DNA from 4 places in the Virgibacillus tibetensis genome. Region 4 is predicted to be linked to each of the others. Evidence: riboswitches for the same ligand, from Rfam matches in the RefSeq annotation. Region 4 holds a riboswitch; each other region holds the start of a gene.
What was found. Region 4 has a riboswitch for S-adenosylmethionine ahead of QGM71_RS14960 (class I adenylate-forming enzyme family protein). Riboswitches for the same ligand answer to the same signal wherever they lie in the genome.
Positions count from the first base shown of each region.

Region 1: it holds a riboswitch for S-adenosylmethionine, as region 4 does, so the genes downstream of both, QGM71_RS10105 (MetQ/NlpA family ABC transporter substrate-binding protein) here and QGM71_RS14960 (class I adenylate-forming enzyme family protein) in region 4, are expected to answer to the same signal.
Region 2: it holds a riboswitch for S-adenosylmethionine, as region 4 does, so the genes downstream of both, ssuE (NADPH-dependent FMN reductase) here and QGM71_RS14960 (class I adenylate-forming enzyme family protein) in region 4, are expected to answer to the same signal.
Region 3: it holds a riboswitch for S-adenosylmethionine, as region 4 does, so the genes downstream of both, solA (N-methyl-L-tryptophan oxidase) here and QGM71_RS14960 (class I adenylate-forming enzyme family protein) in region 4, are expected to answer to the same signal.

Region 1 covers NZ_JARZFX010000004.1:17,080-22,556, forward strand. The annotation lists gene QGM71_RS10090 (enoyl-CoA hydratase/isomerase family protein) at 1-595, opposite strand, end outside; gene QGM71_RS10095 (methionine ABC transporter permease) at 609-1,247, opposite strand; gene QGM71_RS10100 (methionine ABC transporter ATP-binding protein) at 1,285-2,298, opposite strand; gene QGM71_RS10105 (MetQ/NlpA family ABC transporter substrate-binding protein) at 2,414-3,226, opposite strand; SAM riboswitch class I at 3,329-3,438, opposite strand; partial or broken gene QGM71_RS10110 (23S rRNA (pseudouridine(1915)-N(3))-methyltransferase RlmH) at 3,585-3,688, shown strand; gene QGM71_RS10115 (beta-glucosidase) at 4,138-5,477, shown strand, end outside.
Region 2 covers NZ_JARZFX010000024.1:16,560-22,036, forward strand. The annotation lists gene QGM71_RS20935 (LLM class flavin-dependent oxidoreductase) at 1-1,235, opposite strand, end outside; gene ssuE (NADPH-dependent FMN reductase) at 1,279-1,830, opposite strand; SAM riboswitch class I at 1,996-2,103, opposite strand; gene QGM71_RS20945 (UPF0182 family membrane protein) at 2,258-4,969, opposite strand; gene QGM71_RS20950 (VOC family protein) at 5,230-5,477, opposite strand, start outside.
Region 3 covers NZ_JARZFX010000012.1:21,802-27,278, forward strand. The annotation lists gene QGM71_RS17205 (hypothetical protein) at 51-383, opposite strand; gene QGM71_RS17210 (serine hydrolase domain-containing protein) at 877-1,896, shown strand; gene QGM71_RS17215 (GNAT family N-acetyltransferase) at 1,973-2,410, shown strand; gene QGM71_RS17220 (hypothetical protein) at 2,511-2,807, opposite strand; gene QGM71_RS17225 (2OG-Fe(II) oxygenase) at 3,005-3,661, opposite strand; SAM riboswitch class I at 3,962-4,063, shown strand; gene solA (N-methyl-L-tryptophan oxidase) at 4,164-5,318, shown strand; gene QGM71_RS17235 (MetQ/NlpA family ABC transporter substrate-binding protein) at 5,353-5,477, shown strand, end outside.
Region 4 covers NZ_JARZFX010000008.1:80,894-86,370, forward strand. The annotation lists gene QGM71_RS14945 (DsbA family protein) at 1-446, opposite strand, end outside; gene QGM71_RS14950 (MotA/TolQ/ExbB proton channel family protein) at 690-2,519, shown strand; gene QGM71_RS14955 (OmpA family protein) at 2,509-3,201, shown strand; SAM riboswitch class I at 3,400-3,500, shown strand; gene QGM71_RS14960 (class I adenylate-forming enzyme family protein) at 3,718-5,286, shown strand; gene QGM71_RS14965 (enoyl-CoA hydratase/isomerase family protein) at 5,309-5,477, shown strand, end outside.

The DNA of each region.
Region 1 (5,477 bases), on a different contig from region 4:
TAGTTGCAAAGTCTAAACAGGCTTTTTCAATCTCATCGCCTGCGTATACATAATCAATTAATCCGATATCTCGCCCTTCCTCTGCGCTAATAAGCTTTGCCGTGTAAAGGAGTTCTTTTGTTTTTGATGGACCAATAAGATTATACAGTCGTTTCGTGCTTGTTAAATTGTAGATAATCCCAACATTAGCAGCTGTGATGCCAAGTTTACTACCTGTAGAGGCAAATCGGAAATCACATGAATTTGCAAATTCAAGACCGCCACCGATCGCTAGTTTGCGAATTAATGCAATCGTTGGCTTTGAAAAGCGATATAATTTTTCAATGGCACCGAGAGCGATGTCATTATATTCCTTTGCTTTTTCGGCATGAAAGCGGACCTCGAGGAATTCACTAATATCGGCTCCAGCTGAAAAGGCTGTTTCATCCACACCGCGAACAATTAATACTTTTATACTTGAATCTTGCTCAAGTTCATCCATCAACGTAGAAAGATGGTGATACATGGCTAAATTAAATGAATTCTTTTTTTCTGGACGATTAAAAATTAAAGTGGCAATGGCCCCGTCCCTTTTTATATACAATTCGTTTGACATGATAAGCCTCCTGTCAGTCTTTTTTCAGACGAGCGGATAAGCGATTTCCAATCGACTGAATGCTTTGAACTAAAATGATTAAAATAGCAACGGTGATATATAAAACGTCCACTTCATAGCGCAAGTGACCAAAACGATAGGCTAAATCCCCAAGTCCACCAGCTCCGACAAGTCCAGCCATTGCCGTAGCACCAATTAAACTGACAGTTGTAATGGTTAAAGCGAGCACAAGTGACGGGCGAGCTTCGCGGAGTAGGACATTCCAGATGATATGTCTTGTTTTAATTCCCATTGCTTTATATGCTTCTAATACACCATTATCAACATCCAATAAGGAAGATTCAATTAATCTAGCTAGATATGGTGCTGTGTAAATAACAAGTGGAACAATTACACCTTGCACACCAATTGTTGTACCAGCAATTAATTTTGTAAAAGGCAAAATGAAGATTAATAGAATGATAAACGGTATTGAACGTAAAATATTGATAACTAAATTCAAAATTTGATAGGTCCATTTATTTTCCAAAGACTGACCTGGCCGCGTTAGCACAAGTAATATTCCTAAAGGGATACCGATCAAAATTGCAAAAAACATGGAAATAGTAACCATTTGGAAAGTCTCAATAATTGATTGCCCAACAATTGGCATCCATTTTGTAATAAACGCATTCAAATTATTCACTGGGTTAGCCCTCCAATCCCTCTAAACCGACACCTTGATCTAGCATGAAGCTTACTGCAGCTTCTACCTCAGATGGCTCTCCAAGCAAATGGATGACCAAATTGCCGACAATATCGTTTTTTAATTCAAATATATTTGCTGTTAAAATATTTGGTTTCACTTTAAACTTTTGACTAACTTGTGCAAGGATTGGCTCTCCAGTCGTCTCACCGACAAAAGTCAACCTTGTCACTGTACCGGAGAGATTTAACTGTTTAATTAATGATGGTGATAGTTTACGTTGAGCAATTGTATTTAAAAACTTCATCGTTGTTTCATTTTGTGGTTTTGTAAATAGATCAATTGTCGAACCTTGCTCAACAATATAACCATCTTCCATGACATAAACTTGGTCACAGACTTTTTGAATGACATGCATTTCATGAGTGATTAATAAAATCGTTATACCGAGATCTTGATTAATTTTTAAAAGTAAATCTAAAATCGAATCCGTTGTTTCCGGGTCTAACGCACTGGTTGCTTCATCACTAAGTAAAATTTCTGGCTCTTGTGCCAAGGCCCTTGCAATCGCAACACGCTGTTTTTGACCTCCAGATAATTGATTTGGATAGGATTGATGTTTATCAGCCAAACCGACAATGGTTAAATACTTTTCAACCCGAAGCGTTGTCTCAGACTTGCTGAATCCAAGTAGTTTAAGTGGGATGGCGATATTATCGTAGACCGTTGCTGTTTTTAATAGATTGAATCCCTGAAAAATCATACCAATTCTTTTTCTTGTTTCGCGTAATTGCTCGAGTGGAAGGGAGGTGGCTTCTTTATCACCAATAAATACTTTTCCAGTAGTAGGTCTCTCAAGTAAATTCACACAACGAATTAATGTACTTTTCCCAGCACCACTATAACCAATTACACCGTGAATCTCGCCTTTTTTAACGTGGAGGTTCACATCATTAACTGCATTTATAACACCTTTTTTTGATTCAAATGACTTTGAAACTTGTTCTAATCGTATCATGCTCTATTTTCCCTTCTATGAAAAATGAGTCGGTTTATTTTAAATAGAAAGAAAGTATAAGTTTTTAGAACCTATACCTTCTTTTGTCCCGATAATTTATCTTGTCGAAATGAGCTTACTCCCATGCAATAAGCACTGATCCACGAAACTCTTCTTCGATAAATTGTTTCACTTCCTCAGATTGATAAGCTTTGACTAACTTTTCTACGACAGGATCATCTTGATTTTCCTCGCGAACGACAATGTAATTTGTATAAGGTGAACTAGTAGACTCCAATAGAATCGCATCTTCGACTGGGTTTAGACCAGCAGCAATTGCAAAGCTCGTGTTAACAGATGCCGCGTCCACCTCGCCTAATTGTTTGGTAATTTGTGCGGCGTCTAGTTCGATAAATTCAAAGTTCCTTGGATTATCAACAACATCATGAATGGAAGCTAATTCCTTATTGTCATCTGCTAACGTAATATAGCCAGCTTCTTCTAAAATATAGAGGGTTCTTGAACCATTCGTTGGGTCATTTGGTAAGCCAATTCTTGCACCATCTGGTAGGTCATCCATATTCGTATATTTTTCTGAGTAAATACCCATTGGATTTAAAATTGTTTTTCCAACTGGAACTAAATTTGTTTCATGATCTTCATTAAATTGATCTAAGAATGGCTGATGTTGATAGGCGTTTGCATCCAATTGACCTTCTTCTAATGTACTGTTAGGTAGGATAAAGTCAGAGAAAACCTTCAATTCAATTTCAAGTCCATCAGCTGCTGCTACTTCGGCAACTTTCTCGACAATTTGTTCATGTGGGCCAGCAGTTACTCCGACAAGTAGTTTTTTATCATTTAATTGACCACTCGCTTCATCAGATCCGCACCCTGTAATTACTACTGCCAATAATAAAGCTAATAAAATAAAACCTATTTTCTTCATGTTCATTCCTCCAAATTTGTATGTAATAGGAATACTTTTTGATAATATAAAAAGCCTCTCTTTTAGAAAGAGAGGCTGAAATGTATAGGTATACAAATTCCTCTCTTATCTTCCAAAACAATTACGTTTTGCAGGATTTAGCACCTTTCTATGCGAACATAGATGGTTGCCGAGCTTCATCGGGCCAGTCCCTCAGCTACTCTTGATAAGAGATACGCTATTTAATTATCTTCTGTTGATTTCCTTAATTAACAACATTAATACAATAACATCCTGGTGTCAATCATTTTTTTTAATTGTTTTTCAATTAGGGTGGAAGTAAAACAAAAAGAAGGCGCGCGAATCTTAGCATTGTCATTTTCAAAAAATGACCTTTCCACATCAAGTAATGCGATTAATCTTGTTGGAGCAGGTTTATCGGGCGTTTCGGATAATGAGGGGGGCGAACCACACCATAAGTAAATGAGGTTATTATCAAAGAAATGAATGATGGAGTGATTGCCTAAGCAATGAGTTCTATTTAAGAAGGACGTTAGCGATTAGATGAGTACAATTTTGCCAGATAAAAAGTCCGATTTCCAAAGAGCATATAAAGGAAATTAGACTTTTTAAAAGTAGACTAGATTTTACTGTGATTGAGCATTTTCTTTGTTCGTTTCCCAATTATAGTTTGTTTTAATTTATTCATTTTGATTGGTTATTTGGAAAACATTTCTACTACAGTAATTGAATGATTTTTGTGACTTTAGGAGCAGTGCAATTTTTGTAGTATTTGTTACTTAATTGTTATGAATCGTACATGAAACCGTAATAGTTTTTCTGTATATTAGGAGACCTGTAGAAAAGGGAGGCGTTAAGATTGTAAAAAGAATTATTTCGAGACTAATAGACAACTAGAAGGAGAGAACAACATGACAAAACGAATTATTTCTATTTTTATGATTGCAACTATTTTCATGTCCTCGTTAGTAAATTCTGTAAGTGCGATGGGCAATGGAACAGAAGGAGATCTCCCTTGGATGAACACCGAGCTCTCTGCTGAAGAGCGCACGGAGCTGCTTCTTGATGAGATGACGATGGAACAGAAGATCCAGCAAATCGCTATTTCACGCTTCAATGAGAACGACACCGGTGAGACGGTCGTTATCGACAGGGGTGGTAGTAGCAAGTATATGAACGGCGAATTTGCTCCCCAGGGTACCCTGCCGGAGTGTGAGTGGCAGGACACCGGCCGACAAATCCGTGGGATTGAGGAACTGGGCATTCCCACAATCCGCATGACCAATGGTGGTACGGGTGTAAAGGGCGGATCGTGTGGCAATGACCCAGAGGCAACGGGACTACCGTCTACCCTGGCTATGGGCGCGACCTTCAACCACGAGTTGAATTATGAGGCCGGCCGAATCCTCGGCGAGGAGACACGGGCCTTCGCACATCACGTGATGCTCGGACCGGGCATGAACCTTGTGCGTCACCCGTACAATGGCCGGAACTATGAGTACTTCAGTGAGGACCCATACCTAACTGGTATCTTGGCGACTGAGCAGGTTAAGGGCATCCAGGGCCAAGGTGTCCAGGCACAGCTCAAGCACCTGGCAGGCAATGAGCAGGAGACTGAGCGATGGACGATGGGTGTCCAAGTTCCCTCACAGGCCATGAACGAGCTGTACATGCTGCCATTCGAGATGACCGTTAAGGATGCTGATCCGGCTTCTGTAATGTGTTCGTTCCCGGATGTTAACGGCACCTATGCCTGTGACAGTTCTGAACTGCTTCAAAATGCCCTAAGGGACAACTGGGGCTTCGATGGTTACGTCATGAGTGACCGTCGCGCAATTCACGACACGGTGGCTGCTATCAAGGCGGGTACAAATGTTGAGCTTGACTGGGCACCACAGTATTACACCCAGGAGAAGGTTCAGGAGGCACTTGACTCAGAGTTGGTGACCGAGGATGATATCGACAATCTGCTTCGCCCGAGGTACATCAAGATGATTGAGTTTAACCACATGGACGAGCCATTCGATAAGTTCTTACCTGAGATCGTCGATCCGATGGTTAACGGTGCTAGCGCACGTAAGATGGCAGAGGAAGGGTCCGTACTATTGAAGAACGATGACGGCTTCCTGCCACTTGACGGCGAGAAGAAGTCAATTGCATTAATCGGCGTCGAATGGTTTGCAGGTGAGGCCAAGATGTCTCCGCGCTCCATTCGAGACAACAATGACAACGTAGTGACCCCTTATACGGT
Region 2 (5,477 bases), on a different contig from region 4:
TATTCAATGAAGTCTTTAAACGTGCCGGGAGTTATTGCATAGGCAATATTAAATCCATCCACTCCAGCTTCATTAACCCATTCCTCCATCGTATCGGCAATTTGTTCGGGTGATCCGACAGCATAGGCGCTCATGCCGCCAATACCTACAAAGTTCTTGATCTCTTCAACTGTCCATTGTTTATTAGGGTCTATTTTTGTAAAACCTTCAAGCGCTGAACGAATCGAATCATTCTCTATATAACTGATAACCTGATCTGAGTCATATTCGGATAAATCTATTCCGGTCCAACCACCAAATAAAGCTAATGCTCCTTCATGGCTGATATGATTCTTATACTCATTATATTTCGCATGAGCTTCTTCTTCCGTTCTGCCGACGATCGGTGTAAACATCGTAAGAATTTTGACTTCTTCTTGTGATCTCCCAGTTTTCTCGATATCATCCCGCAGCCGTTTAACCGTCTCTTTAGCTACGGTTAATGTTGGTGAACCAATAAAAACACATTCTGCGTTTTCAGCTGCAAATGCACGACCTTTCGCAGATGCTCCCGCTTGATAAATGACAGGTGTCCGTTGGAGTGATGGCTCGCTTAAATGGGCGCCAGGGACTTTAAAGTATTTCCCTTCATGATGAATATCATGTACTTTGCTGGGATCAGTGAAAATACCGTTTTCTTTATCCAACTTAACTGCATCCTTTTCCCAGCTTCCTTCCCATAGTTTATAGCACACATCCAAGTATTCTGCCGCTAAATCATACCGCTCATCATGTTTCATTTGATCTTCCAAACCCATATTAACTGCTGCACTTTTCAGGTAGGAGGTGACAATGTTCCAGCCCACACGTCCCTTCGTCAAATGATCTAATGTAGTCATCCTGCGAGCAAATGGATAGGGATGCTCATGCGTAACTGAAGCTGTCACACCAAATCCGAGATGCTTTGTTACTGCAGCCATTAACGGTACAACTAATAACGGGTCATTAACTGGGGATTGTGCCCCCTGACGCACTGCTGCATCTCTTGATCCTTCATAAACATCATACGTACCCAGCACATCTGCAATGAAAACAGCATCAAATCGTCCTTTCTCCAATGTTTTAGCAAGTTCAATCCAATACTCGCTATCTTTATAACGGTGGGACTCATCTTCCGGATGGGTCCATAAGCCCGGAGACTGATGACCAGCACAGTTCATATCAAAAGCATTCAAATAAATTCTTCTTTTTGCCATATTATTTTTCCTCCTTTAGGTTATTGTTCATGTTTACAGATACTTAGTAAGTTGATGAGACTACCGGATTTTGATTGTTTACTAATTCGAGAAAGTAATAAAGCTGCTTTTTTGTACGTCCTAATAGATCCTCATCTATAATTGGATTTTTCTTATTTTTATCTATTTGACTATCAAGTAAGTAAAGTCCTTTTAAATTATGGCCTTTTAATGTTGCCAGCACTGGTTTCAATGTATACTCAAGCGCCAGGAGGTGGGACATACTTCCGCCTGTCATTAATGGTAATACTGGCGTATGTTGCAACACATCCTGTGGGAGTACATCAATTAATGCTTTGAGAACTCCAGAATAAGCGCCTTTATAAACCGGAGATCCAACAATAACTCCTCTAGCATTCTGTATTAATGTCGCAATTTCTTTGATAGCCGGACTTTCAAAATTCCCCTGAAATATGTCTTTATGTGGTGCATCTTTTACGGAAATATGACTTACCTTGAAATTTTCATCTTGAATTAAGTCTCCTAAGTATTTCAGCACTTTATCAGACCGGGAATATTCAGAGGGACTTCCTGATAAAATAACGATGTCACTCATGACGATCAACCTTTCTTTTCGCAATTTTTTATAGTCGTGTTCTAATTCGATGTGTCATTTTTTCACTGGACTTCTTGAACTAGCTATGCCTAACTGTATATTTCCACAAAATAGCCCCCTTTTCTTTAATGAGAAAAGAGGGCTGTTCCATTTTAGTTATTTCCACTCTTATCTCTCAAGAATTGCTCCCGCTGGAATTAGCACCTTTCTGACATATGTCAGAGGTTGCTGAAGCTTCATAGGGCCAGTTCCCTCAGCTTCTCTTGATAAGAATATTTAATTATTAGATATAGTGTATTCGAATTAATCCGATAAATCAAGTATGAATTTAGAATTAACTTAAAATTGCCAATAACATATTCAATATATTACAGTCCATACAACGAACAAAAGCGCTCCAACTAACTGGAGCGCCTTCCTATAATACTTATTCAACTTCGCTTAACATATTTTCTATTTCAGTCATAATCTCTCCAGCTTCTTCCCAGTTTCCTTGAGATAATGCATTCTGATAAGCATTAAACAAATCCGAGAACTCGAGTAGCGTTTCTTCTGCACCAGTAATGACCTGTACTGGATCTTCTGTTCCCTCAGCAGCTTCTTCATCCACTTCAACTTGCACTTCTGGGTCAATCAGTGCGAGCATCCGCTCAAGGGCAATGTCAAAGTTTTCTTCCATTACAATATGATCTTCATATGCAATGACAATTTGTTTAACTTCAGGTAGTGATGTTGCATTGGATGATTCAATATAAATCGGTTCTACATACATGACCGTATCCTCAATTGGAATTGCTAACAGATTTCCCCGTATAACCTCTGATCCGCCTTGTGACCATAAATTCAACTGTTGGGAGATCGTACTGTCCTGATTTATCCGGTTCTCTATTTGTTGCGGTCCATACACATTTTTTTGTTTAGGGAACTGGTAAACAAACAGTTCTCCATAATTATCTCCATCATTCCGAACACCCATCCACGCAACCATGTTTTGACGATTTCTTGGCGTATATGGCATCATAAGAATAAATTCTTCTTCATCATATTCAGGTAACTTCATGGTGATATAGTAAGGTTCAACGTCTACGTCTTTATTGAAATATTTTTCAGTGGGAAATTGCCAAAAATCTTCCCGATTATAGAATACTTCTAAATTAGACATATGATATGTTCCAAACATAGCAGCCTGGATGGAAAACAACATTTCAGGATAACGGAAATGCGCTTGCACATCTTCTGGTATCTCTTCCGTAAATAAATCAGGGAATATATTCTGATAGGTTTGCAGCAATGGCTCATCCGGATCTACAATATAAAAATCCACTTCCCCAGTATAAGCATCAATGACTACTTTTACCGAATTTCGAATATAATTTTCATTGCCTTTATGTGACTCTGCATATGGATAACGTTCGGCCGTTAAATAAGCGTCTATAATCCAAGCAAGACTGCCATCATCCCTGACAAAAATATATGGATCTTGATCATATTGGAAAAACGGTGCGATTCGCTTTACCCTCTCCATAATATTACGTGTCTCCAGCAATTGGCTTTCCTCCGTTATTTGGTCAGACACCAGCATTCTGAAAGAGCCTTCACTCAAGGAAAACAACAGCCGATTGATCCCAGCTAAAGGAATTCCTGAATCTCCTTCAAAACGGGAGGAGATGTTTTCATCACCTGACGGGTAATCAAATTCATCAACTTTTGTCCCAACAATAACATTTCCATAAGGTTCTTCGCCAAAGTAAATCTGTGGACGCGTTATATCCAGCACGCCTTTTGGCGGCAGATTGCTCAACATATATTCGGGTTGACCCTGCCTGGTAACCTTATTAACATGACTCATCGCCACCCCGTACCCATGGGTATATCTCAAGTTTTGGTTAACCCATGTTTGTGCCTGTGATGGCAGGTCTCCTGTACTTAATTCTCTTGCACCAATAAAGACCTGCTCGTACTCTCCATCAATTTCATAACGATCAATATCAATATCATTAAATCGATAATACGTACGAAATGTCTGCAGTTGATTATATATATCGAGCAATGGTCTTGAATCATTAACTCGTACGTTATCAATAGTCAGTTGATTTCGCTCGATCATTTCTGCGTCCAGGGAATCATTACCCGGGTGTTCTTTTTCTTCGATACGATCTAAATCATAAGCATCCCTCGTAAAAGAAAGGTTATGCTCCAGATAAGGGGTTTCTTTAGAGAATTCATTAGGTGAAACAACATAATTCTGTACAAGTGCGGAAGTTATTTGACCTGCTATTACCAGTACCAAGTAAACAACTACTGGAACAGCCATCGAAACTAACTTTCCACGGTTCAGTGAAATGATCATCCAAATCGTTCCAATGATTGCTGCAGCTGCCAGAATATACGATTTCGGAATATTAATAAGCTGGTCTGTATAACTTAAGCCATGCACTACACTCTCCTGAAATATATTCACATTATTTGTCAAAAGCGTGCCATATGGCGCCAATAGATGCAGGCCAGCCAGAAGCAAGCCAATGAATCCAAGTGTTATGCCCATGTGCAGCTGGGCTGAACGGCTCATTCGGTACATATTGAAAACAGAATAAGCACCTGCCTCCAGAATCAAGAAGAAGATACTAAAGCCAAGCAAGAGATAAATAACAAACTCTACAAATGGCAGGATAAATAAATAGAATGAAATATCCATGTTAAAATAAGGATCGGTTTCACCAAATGTTGCATGATTCAGTAATTTCAGGAATGGCTCCCAACCTATCCCCTGCACAATACTGCTGCCAATTGCTCCAATAAATAGTGCAGCAGCAAATATGATAAGATTACTCATTTTCCGGTTCAGTACAACTGGTGGCAGCTGGTGCTGGTCGAAATGATTAATATATGACTTTCGTATCCATGAAAGTGTTAAATAACTAAGTGCAAAAAACAGGAAAAACCCTATAGCACCAAGCAATACTTTACTTCCCAAAATAGTAGTATACACATCACTAAAGCCAAGTGTACTCATCCATATGTAATCTGTGATCCAATCAAAAGCGAATAAGGACAAAATAAAGAGTAATACCAGGATACCCAGTATAACGCCGATCCGATTACCGATCCGCTTCCACTTCTCAATTTGTTTTACATTCATTTTTTCTCTAAAATCCAAATGGTCAACCCCCTATGAAACTAGTATTATCCTTATCTATGATAACAGAAATCCGGAATACTTTCTTTCCCCAGATAAATCCAGCAGTATTTTTTTGCAAACAGTAAATCAGCATATCAATAACCTGAATAGAAATGGAGAGAACCAAACAGTGTGGTCCCCTCCTGCAGCTAATTTATCTCCATCCATCTTTATATTTTATCGCCTGATCAGGAGGTATTTCTCAACTAATCCAAATTACGTTAATAAGCCATTACAGGGTCATGATAATACTTGAATTCCAATAAGTTATTAGCTGGGTCCACCAGGAAAAATGTCATATGTTCCTCTTGTTTTCCTTCAAAACGTATCATTTGTTCTTTAAAAAATGGTAATTTTTCTCTAATTGCACATTTCAGCGCCTGATCATATTCTTCCTTATCCAAAAAGGTAACCCCAAAATGACGTGGATACATTTGAGGCATTTCATCTATACTATCTGGGTTTAAAT
Region 3 (5,477 bases), on a different contig from region 4:
AAAAAAGACCGACCAGAACAAAACGATATATGTTACGCCTTCTGCTCGTATTACTGCAAATGATATTCTTTTAAAAATTGTATTTCTTCCTTTGATAAAGGCTGATTCTTAATCCTTAACCTTCCTTCCAGCATCGCTTTTCCATTCACCACATCACTTTCTGACAGAATACATGGGATTTCATACGACACGGGATTTCCTTCCTGATCGTAAAACAAATAGCCTTCTTTATCGTCAAAAATAAAAGAGTTGATTTTCATATTTGGTGTTATAAAAAGCGTGATCTTTTCAACGTCATTCCACATTACTTTTATAAGCGTCTTTTTCTTTATCTTCTTTTCGATTAAAGCTTTCAAAGCGCTTAACGAAATTGCTTCTTCCATTGTCTTTACTCCCTTCAAGTAGTTGTTTATCAGCATAGAATTAATTCTCATTCTCTTTATCTTTAACATATATTTATCTTGTTAATCCACTTTTAAAGCTTCAGTCATGTTTTGGACTCGAAGTGAATGCGGGGGCTCGTCCTATGCATTATAATGAAGGGAACAACTTAGCTGAAACGCCTGTTGCACAAAACCGAACAGTTCCTGCCACCGTTCGGTTTAACTAGAAGCTTTGCATCATAGACGAATTTATCCTGGTATCGGGCGGGCACCTGTGGAACAGATGGGCTGACTGCATTGGCATTGACGCTTACGGGAAGCAGTCATTACATATGATTTTCCAGACCAGCCAAATGAGCTGCTTTCCTATTTTTCAAGTGAGTCCCCGGAGAATCACCCAAAACTAAAGAAATCATTTCAATAAGGGGGAGGATTTATTTTCTATTATGTCGAATAAAGTAACAATCATGAAACTAAAGAAAGCAGTGGAATAATGATAATAGATGAAAAGAAAAACAAACGGTTTGATTTAGTAGTATCTAATGTAAGGAAAACATCTGAAGAAGTAGACTGTTCAGGTGCATCGGCTTTTATTATTCATAATGATAAAATAGTTACAGAAGAATATTGGGGGGAGCATTCTAAGGAACCCAATGCAAGACCTATACAAAAAGACACACAGTTTCATGTTGCATCAGTACGGAAAAGTTACATAGGTTTCGCAGTTGCATTTGCGGTAAATGAAGGGTACATAGGCTCAATAGATGACTCAATTCTAAAATACCTTCCACTGAATAAGATGCAAATATTAAATGGAACTACAATAAGACATTTATTAACACATACACATGGTTTAAAGAGTGTTAATGGGGAGATTACCCGAGAATTTCAGGCAGGTAAGAATTGGGCGTACCGAGGTATTGGAATTAATATTTTGACGCAAATCGTTAAAAATACAACTGGAAAATCGGTAGCTGAGATAGTAATTAACAAAGCACTTAAACCTCTAAATTTAATGGAGACAGGATGGTACAGTGAAATAAATGAAAAACTTGTTGATGTAATACGACAACCTAATGATAAAAGTTGGACTACAAGTAATAGTACCGACGGCGACAAGATGAATATGTATGTATCACCAAGGGACTTGGCTAAATGGGGATATTTTCATCTTAAACAGGGATATGTAAATGGGAAACAAATTATAGCAAATAAAACTATAGATATGGCTACATCCCTTCAAAGCCCCAGTTTATTAGATACTGAACTACCACAAAACGGCTATTTGTGGTTCGTAAAAGACTTACCTGCTAGAAAAACAGAAATTGGTCAACTTGTACCGAAATGCTCCTATCAAATATTAGGCTATACAGGAGTAACTCTCCTGGTTATACCGCAGCATAATCTCGTTGCAGTGCGTGCATTTAATAGTTTTGGCTCTCCTGATGGATTTGATTATTTAGCCGATGTTCGAAAATTTGGCGATACTATAATGACATGCTTATTTAACTAAATGCTCAAGTGTCAACACAGTTTTAATTACAGAAGCTATGTTAAACTTAGCTAAAATTTCAAAAAGGGGAATAATGATGGATACTTTAACAATTAAAGAACTTCAATCAAAAAATGAAATAGTAGAAGCATTTCCAGTTATGAAACAATTACGAACTCACCTCAACGAAGAAACATATGTCGATTTAGTTTTAGAGGCAAAAGAGAAAGATAGATATAAAATGTTTGCTTTAATTGATGGAGAAGAGATAGTTGCGGTAACTGGTTTTATGCCTATGATAACATTATATTATGGTAGATTTGTATGGGTATGTGATTTAGTGACCGCAACGAATAAGCGTTCAAAAGGGTATGGTGAAAAGCTACTTTCATATGTTCATGAATGGGCAAAAGAAAACAATTATGAAAGTGTTGCTTTGTCTTCGGGATTACAGCGTACGAATGCACACCGTTTTTATGAAAATAGAATGGGTTATGAAAAAGTAAGTTTTGTATTCAAAGCGTCTTTGAAATAAGTTGCTATCGAACTAACGCACTCTCTTTAGTTAAAGATGATACGATTAAAAAATACATACTATAACCGTTCCTTATATTAATGTGATGAGAGTAACATATTTAATGAATCGGCTGAATACGTGGTGCTGTGATTAGAAGGGTAGGGCCCACTAATACGTCAACATCTTCAAATGCTTTTACTAACAAACGGCGTTCTTGCTGCTCCTGTAAATAGTGGTTGGCGTTAGTTATTACACCGACTTCAAGTATAACACGGACATCGGTTCCAAATCCTTCCAGATTGCTCTGTAGCATGTCATGATGATAGTAGGCAGATTCTGCTGCAAGAAGGGTATACCCTGCATTTATTGACGTGGATAATTCAAGAATTTCATTTTGGAAAACAATTGACCCCATTTCCTCCATCTTCTTGACTATCCTATGCAAACACTGGGGGCGTTAACGACACTGGAGAGCGTCTTTAGCATGTTCGGTTAAGGATAAGACCATCAACTAGATTCATGCTTTCTTTATGACGAATAATTATACAAACATTGCCAGGCATTGTTCGCATACTGGAAGCATGAGAAGAACCGTCCCTATGATTGTATTGATTATCTAACTCTTTGTCTTCTCATCCATTGTGTAGCTACCCATTTTTCTCCTGCGATTACGGGCGATCCACCGTGTAAGGTTCGTTCATTTAGGTCGTGGTTGGTATAGAAGTATTCAAAGTAAACCGCCATCCCCTTTTTCGGCGAAACGGAGAAATTCAGCTCGGGGAAAAAGGTTTCTCCGCCTTGTTCGACCTCATTTAAGTACATGATCAGCGTGCTGATCCGATTATTTTTGGAAGCTTTGCTTGTAGCTGAGAAATAATCAAAATGAGCTTTATACTCTTGTCCAGGCGTATATTTTAGAATTTGGAGCCCTTCTGCGTGTTCGGCGGGGATGTTCATAATATTGGATACTCTTTTTTCAATGGTAGACAGAATGTCATGTTCATTTTCTTCAAAAAACATGCTGCTGCTTGTTCGAATTTCATTTACTTCCCGGGAATCTCCGATTTTTGAACGATGCATGTTATCTTTTGATAATCGAATGAGTTCGTCGCACTCTTCATCGCACAATACATTCCCTAAAACTACCACGAGCGGTTCTTCCAGACGGGCAACAATATGAATCTCTCGATCTTCTGTTTGAAACCGGTTTTCGACGTGATGAAAAACGGTTTGTTCTTTATCGGAAGTTTGTTCGTTTACCTTTGTCAACGTGCATCGACTCCTTCAATAATTTTAATTTCTGAACAAGGCTTTCTGGATGTAGTGTTCCAGTATTATTATACTACAATTTTCTTTATTTTTAGTGAATTATCTTTATTTTTAGTAAATTACGGTCTTTAACTATGGTGCGTTAGTTTAACAAGGTATAATTCACCATGGTGTAGAATTGTACGAACAGTGGCAGGCACTGTTCGCATACTGGAAGCATGAGAATCGCTTCCATGATAGAAAACTTGACAATTCGTGTAGAACTATGTAGAATATTGTCAAATTACATAATTAATTTTTTTCTTATCTAGAGAGGTTGAGGGACTGGCCCGAAGACGCCTCGGCAACAGACAAATGCTTGTACTGTGCCAATTCCAGCTAGCGATGCTAGGCAGATGAGAAGAGTGATAACTCAGTTTAAACTCTTCTTTAATAATGAAGAGTTTTTTTCGTTCTTGCATTTGCATTTCAAGAGAAAAACATCAGAAAAGGAGACAGGAACATGACTGAGAAAATACAACAAAAACTAGATGCAGATGTAGCGGTGATTGGATTAGGCTCGATGGGGAGTTTTGCATTTTGGCAGCTTGCTAGAATGGAAGAAAGCGTAATCGGGTTTGAACAATATAGACCAGGTCATGAACATGGTGCAGGCCATGGGGAAACACGGATTTTCCGGACGGCCTACGGAGAAGGTGTAGATTATGTTCCATTGCTGCAGGAAGCACGTGGCCTATGGAGAGAGCTTGAAGCTGAAACAAACGTAGAAATCTATACTGAAAATGGTGGAACAATGTTTGGTCCTGAGGGGGATCTATTTATAGAAACGGTAGAGGAAAGTGTCCATACGTACAAGCTTCCGCATAAAGCGTGGAAGGGAGAAGAAGCAAGAAAGCATTTTCCAACGATTAATTTTCAGGATCATCATAAAGTGATCCATGAACAATTAGCCGGGTTCATTCGACCAGAACTAGCAATTGAAACAGCTGTAAAACGAGGCGAAGAGCTTGGTGGGACTGTATATTCTGACAGCCGTGTGACAGCAATCAAGCCAGATCCTGACGGTGTATCCATTTGGTGTGGTGATACGCATTTTAGAGTGAAAAAGGTTGTTGTGGCAGCAGGCGGATGGACGACAGATCTTTTGCCAGATGTTCACTTGCCTGTAGAACTTGAACGCCAGGTTTTGGTTTGGTATGATGCGAAAAATCCTGAATTGTTTAAAGCGGAAAACTTTCCGATATTTTCCCGAGTTAAGGACGGTCTAGGCTTTTATGGTTTCCCAAGCCTTGATGGGAAGACTGTAAAAGTTGCCATCCATCACGGTGGTGAATCGGTTGATCATCCGGAGAATGTCGACAGAGAAATTCATGATACGGATTTGGAACCAGTGAATCGACTCGTAAAAAAATATTTGCCGAACCTTAAAGAGGAACCTATTAAAGCGAAGACATGCTTTTATACGAATACACCGGATGAAAATTTTGTTGTCGGTCCTGCACCAAATTATGATAATGTAACACTTCTTGGACCAATGGCGGGACATGGTTTCAAGTTTGCACCAGTTATGGGGAAAATTGCAGCACAATTAGCAACAGGTCAACAGCCTGTATTACCAATCGATATCTTTGATCCAGGTCGATTCAACAAAAAATAAAAAAACATAATTTATGAGAGAGAAGGAAAATAGAATGAAAAAGAGTTTAATTGGAAAGACGTTTGTATTTTTAATTGGTGTATCATTACTTTTACTGGCAGCTTGCGGCTCTACAGAAAATTCAGGGGATGAGGTAATTAAAGTAGGAGTTGGTTCAGC
Region 4 (5,477 bases):
TCCATTGTCAGCCATTCTGTATCATGGCCGCCTGCTTGCTTGTCGTATATGCCTTTATGGAAATCCCAGTATACCTCCGGATTTTGCTTATACACCGATTCAGCTGCTAATGACCCTAATTTTGATTCTTCACCATGAAAAAGAACATTAATATAAGCAAATTGTACTTTCCCGGTATCCACATAGTCTTCTATTAATTGCGGAAAGAAGTTATCCCCCCATAATTTGCAGGATGGACATTTAAAATCTCCAAATTCTACAACTGTTACAGGAGCATCACTGTCACCTAAGGTAGGTTGTCCTTCTGTTGGCGGCTGTTTAACCAGGGAATCACCTTCACCAGTTTCAGAATTGCTATTAACTATCATGACTAATGCCACTATTAAAACAACAACAGCCAGCGTAATAATAACGATTGTTTTTAAGGGCGATTTATTTGTTTTCATCAAAGCACCTCTCCTTCGTATTTCCTGTTAATAATATCATTAATCTATTGCTCGTTTCAGGTATACATTGCATTGTTCAAACTATCGACATAAATTACAGATTTGAACAGTGCACTGTTCGTATATTTTTCTATTCATGATTTGGACATGCTTGGAATATGTATGAAGATAGGGGCTGTAAACTAGTGGTCGCTTCTGACAACAATGCATGGCACTTGGAATCTTTACATAGGGGGAAGCCTGATGGTGGAGTCAATTTTACGATTAGTCACAAGTGAGCAAAAAGCGGAGGCTATTTTAGCAAATCCGATGATTGAGTTTATTTTTATGATATTGTTTGTTGCATTTGCCGTCACACTGTTGCTACATGTAACCTTGTTCAGCAAATTAAAAAAAATCAGGAATTACGTAAAAGAGACCAATCGAATGGATATAGATCCATTAAATTTGTTTAAAGAACAGTTTGACAAAAAACAGCAGACAGAGACCGTGAAAGTGGAGACCTTCGTGCAGGAGAAGTTCTCAAGCTGGCGCGTGTATCATATGCCTGTCGTCAGTCTGATTAAAATGATACAAATGACTGTATCTATATTCATATTGATCGGTGTACTTGGAACGTTTATTGGCCTGACAATATCTTTGGGGAGTATTAATTCTGATGGAGATCAATTGGTTGAAAATGTAGCTGGTGTACTATCGGGGATTGATGTCGCTTTTTATACAAGTATTGTTGGGATGGGCTTTTCATTAATTATGACCGTACTCATTAAATCACTTAATACAGAGTATATGCTGACCGATATTATGTTGAAAACAGAGTCATTGCTAGAAGGACAAGAACAAAACGGTATCAGTCGGCTGATTGATGTGTCGGAAACGATTAATCAGTCCATCGTTCATCTTCAGGAAACGAATCAGCAATCTTTACAGGGAATTGAAGCAGCATTTACAGGATTTCAGGAATACACAGCAGGATTACAGGAGTCGGCCAAGGATTTGGCACTGTTCAATGAAGGTCTTTCTGATAATCTGCAGGAATTTCACCAGCTGTTCTATTCAATGAAAGAAGTGACAGATGGGTTTGGAATAGGAACCGCCAAGCTAAACAAAAACTTTGATGCGCTATTTACCTATTTTAAAAAAATGGATGGAAGAAATGAGCGGATGGCCAAGGCATTTGAAAATACCTATGAGAAAATGCAGGAGGTTTCCAATACGCAAATGGAAACACTTCATCAATTTGAGAACTCTGTAGTCGATTTAAAAAATTTCACCTCTTCTCTTTTGGATAGCCAAGAGTCGGTTCAGACTACATTTGAGAAAATTAACGAAAAAAGCAATGATCTCGTGGAGAAAATGGAATCACATAATAAGGAGTTCAGACAGGTTTTCGGTGATGACCTTACTTCAAAGCTTGCTGGAATTATGACTTATTTACGTGAGCTTTCAGGTGATTTCGATAAGATGGGCGATTCGATTGTTAAACTGCCCCAAGCACTGGATGTTATTAATCAAACACAAGCCGAATACAAGCACCTCTTGTCGGATCGTTTTCAGGAGCTAAAGGAGTTCAACCGAACATTTAGTAATCACCTCCATGCCCACAGCAAAGATTCACAGGCATTTGAAAAACAAGTGAAGGATGCTGCAAACTCGTACGAACAGGTAGGAGTAAAAAATAATCAGCTGATCTATGAGATAAATGCAGCAATATCGCAAATGACTCAGTCGTTTACTCAACGGGAAAACCAGATGAAAGCCAGCGTAGGTATCTTGAAAGATACGCTTGCAAATTACGTAGCTAACCTCGAAGGAACGCTCGGAGGGAAGCTGGATATAGTGGCTGGAAAGATTGCAAATTCCGTTGAAATAACAAATGAGGGAATAGCTAAGGAATTCAGAGAAATACGCCGAGTAACCGAGGAAACCCAGCAAAGCAATGCCAGGTATACGCAACAAATGTTACAGGAGCTCAATCGGGAAATTCAAACGTTAAATCAGCAGCTGAATTCACTTGGTCAGCTGGCGGGTAAATGGAATACTGGACCAAGGTTGAATCAAAATGAATACTAAATACCAGCGACTTTTTAAAAATGATCAAGAGGAAGGACATTTCTGGCCTTCTTTTACCGACTTGCTGACAGTCATCCTACTATGCTTCATGTTAATATTCATTATTATGATGATCATTAAATCACTGCAAATAGAAGAGATGAAACGAACAATCGATCAAATTATGGGAGTAAGAGCTGAGCTTGTAAGCGAGTTAAAAGAGGAGTTCAGTGGCTCTTCCTTGGGGGTTGAGGTGGATGATAAGACAGGTGCAATCATATTCAGCACGGAGATATTATTCACATATGATAATGCTGAACTGAAGACGGAGTCTTTTCAATTTTTGGATGAGTTTATACCTAAATACTTGGACATCCTGCTGCAAAGCGGATACGAAGAATATATTGCCGAGATAATTATTGAAGGACATACTGATCGGGACGGCAGCTATTTATACAACTTGCAGCTTTCTCAAGAAAGGTCATACAGTGTTGCCTCTTATATTCTGAGTGAGGAATTTCCGTATAAAAATATTCAAAGCCATTTAGAAGAAAAATTAACAGTAAACAGCAAGTCCTTTTCCGATTTCCGAAGCGATGAAAACGGAGAGTACAGTGCCGAGGACTCCCGCCGAGTAGAATTCAAATTCCGCCTTAAAGACGAAGAAATACTAGAAAGAACAAGAGAGATTTTGGGGAAGTAATTGCCGGAAATGGAATGGTTATAAAACCACAAAAAAAGCTGACGTGTTCCATGTTCCATCAACCGGGTTAAACAGAATTGCTTCTTAAATTCTTTTCTTAATAACTATCAAATTTTTATTATTTTTTAGAAAACACCAGAAAATAATATTGACAATTAAAATTATATAAGGTAATGTAATTGTCAATATCATATTTATTTCTTATCAAGAGAGGTTAAGGGACTGGCCCTATGACACCTCGGCAACAGACTATTTAGTACTGTGCCAAATCCAGAAAGCGAAAGCTTTGAAGATAAGAAGAGAAAGTATATAATGTACTTCAAACCTCTTCTTACTTAGGAGAGGTTTTATTTTTGTTTATATTGAAGTATTCCTATGTGTTTAATTGTTTATTCAGGAGAGTTTTAACAATAGGAGGCGTTATATCATGGAATGACAGCTGAATAAACAAGGGAAATTATGGCGTGTTAAGTAAGTTTTTGAAAGTTACATAACGTATTAGTCGGAGGTATCAGTATGAGTCAATCTCTTTTAACTTTAAACGAATTATTTACGAATTCATTTCGTAATCACGGCGAAAAAACAGCATTACATTTTGGGTCACAAAAAATGACCTATCGTGAATTACATCGTGCAGCAAATCAGGTGGCACATGCTTTGATAGAACATGGGGTAGAACGAAATACACGAGTAGCTCTACTGCTTTCTAACAGTCTTGAATATGTGGCCAGCGAGTTGGGAATCTATTTTTCCGGAGGAACACTTGTCCCTATGAATGACATGTTGAGTGAGAAAGATATTTACCATATTTTGAAGGATTCCGGGGCTAAAGTGTTACTAGTAGGAGAACAGTTCTTTTCAAATATTGAACATATCAAATCAGATCTACCAGAACTAACAACAATTGTAGGTATTACTAATTCGGAAAAAACTACTTCTACTAATTTTATTACATGGGACGATTTTCAAAGTAGTCAACCAGATCATGATATAGATATCTCTATTACTCCCGAAAACAACTCAAAAATTATATATAGTGGAGGAACTTCTGGGTTGCCGAAGGGCGTTGTGGACAGTCACAAAACAACCTTTTTAACTTATATTTCAATGATGGATGAAGTAAATATACGGGAAGATGAGAAAATCCTTTTAATGACTCCATTACCACACGCTGCAGGACTCTATTTAATGGCTGGATTAGTAAGAGGAGCTGAAGTTTTTATTGAAAGTAAGTTTGATACGAAATTGTTGCTGGAGCATATTGAAAAAAACAAAATTACTTTTCTTAGCTTAGTTCCGACAATGATTTATCGAGTGCTTGATTTCATGGAAGGAAAGAATGTTGATGTCAGTTCAATACGTACCATTCAATATGGAACTGCGCCTATAACAGTTGGGCGTCTACGGCAAGCATTAGATATATTCGGTCAGGTTTTTATTCAAGCATATGGTCAGCAGGAAACACAAAATGTCGTGACATGGCTTAAAAAAGAAGATCATCGAACGGATGAAGAATATTCACATCTGTTGTCAAGCTGCGGGAAATCAACATTTTTTAGCCGGATTAAAATTGTAGATGGGAACGGTTGTGAGGTATCTCGTGGCGTAAAAGGTGAAATTGCAGTCAAATCTCTTACAAATATGATTAGGTATCATAATATGCCTATCGAAACGGCTGAGACATTAAAAGATGGGTGGGTATACACTGGCGATATGGGTGTTATGGATGAAAAAGGATACCTTTATCTATTAGACAGAAAAAAAGACATGATTATTAGCGGAGGAATGAATGTTTATTCTTCCGAAGTAGAAAATGTTATTCAAGAGCATCACGGTGTCCGACAAGTTGCAGTTATTGGAATACCGGATAGTGATTGGGGAGAAGCGGTAACAGCTTTTATTATTCCAAAAAATGAAAGTGTAACTGTTGAAGATATACAGGAATATTGCAATCAGACACTTTCAAAGTATAAAAAACCAAAAGTAATACATTTAGTTGAATCTTTACCTTTGACACCATATGGGAAAGTGGATAAAAAAGTAATTCGAGCACCATATTGGGATTCGGCAGTAAGACAAATTTAGTAATGAGGTTAGGTGAAAAAAAATGAACTTTGAAACCATTCATTTAGAGAAAAAGAATGACGTCTTATGGGTATGGTTAAATCGGGAAAACAAAGTTAGTACAATTAACCTAAAAATGATGAAGGAATTAATTGGATTAGCAGATTGGTTAAGAGAAGAAAGTGAGATAAAGTTCGTGGTTTTTACAAATA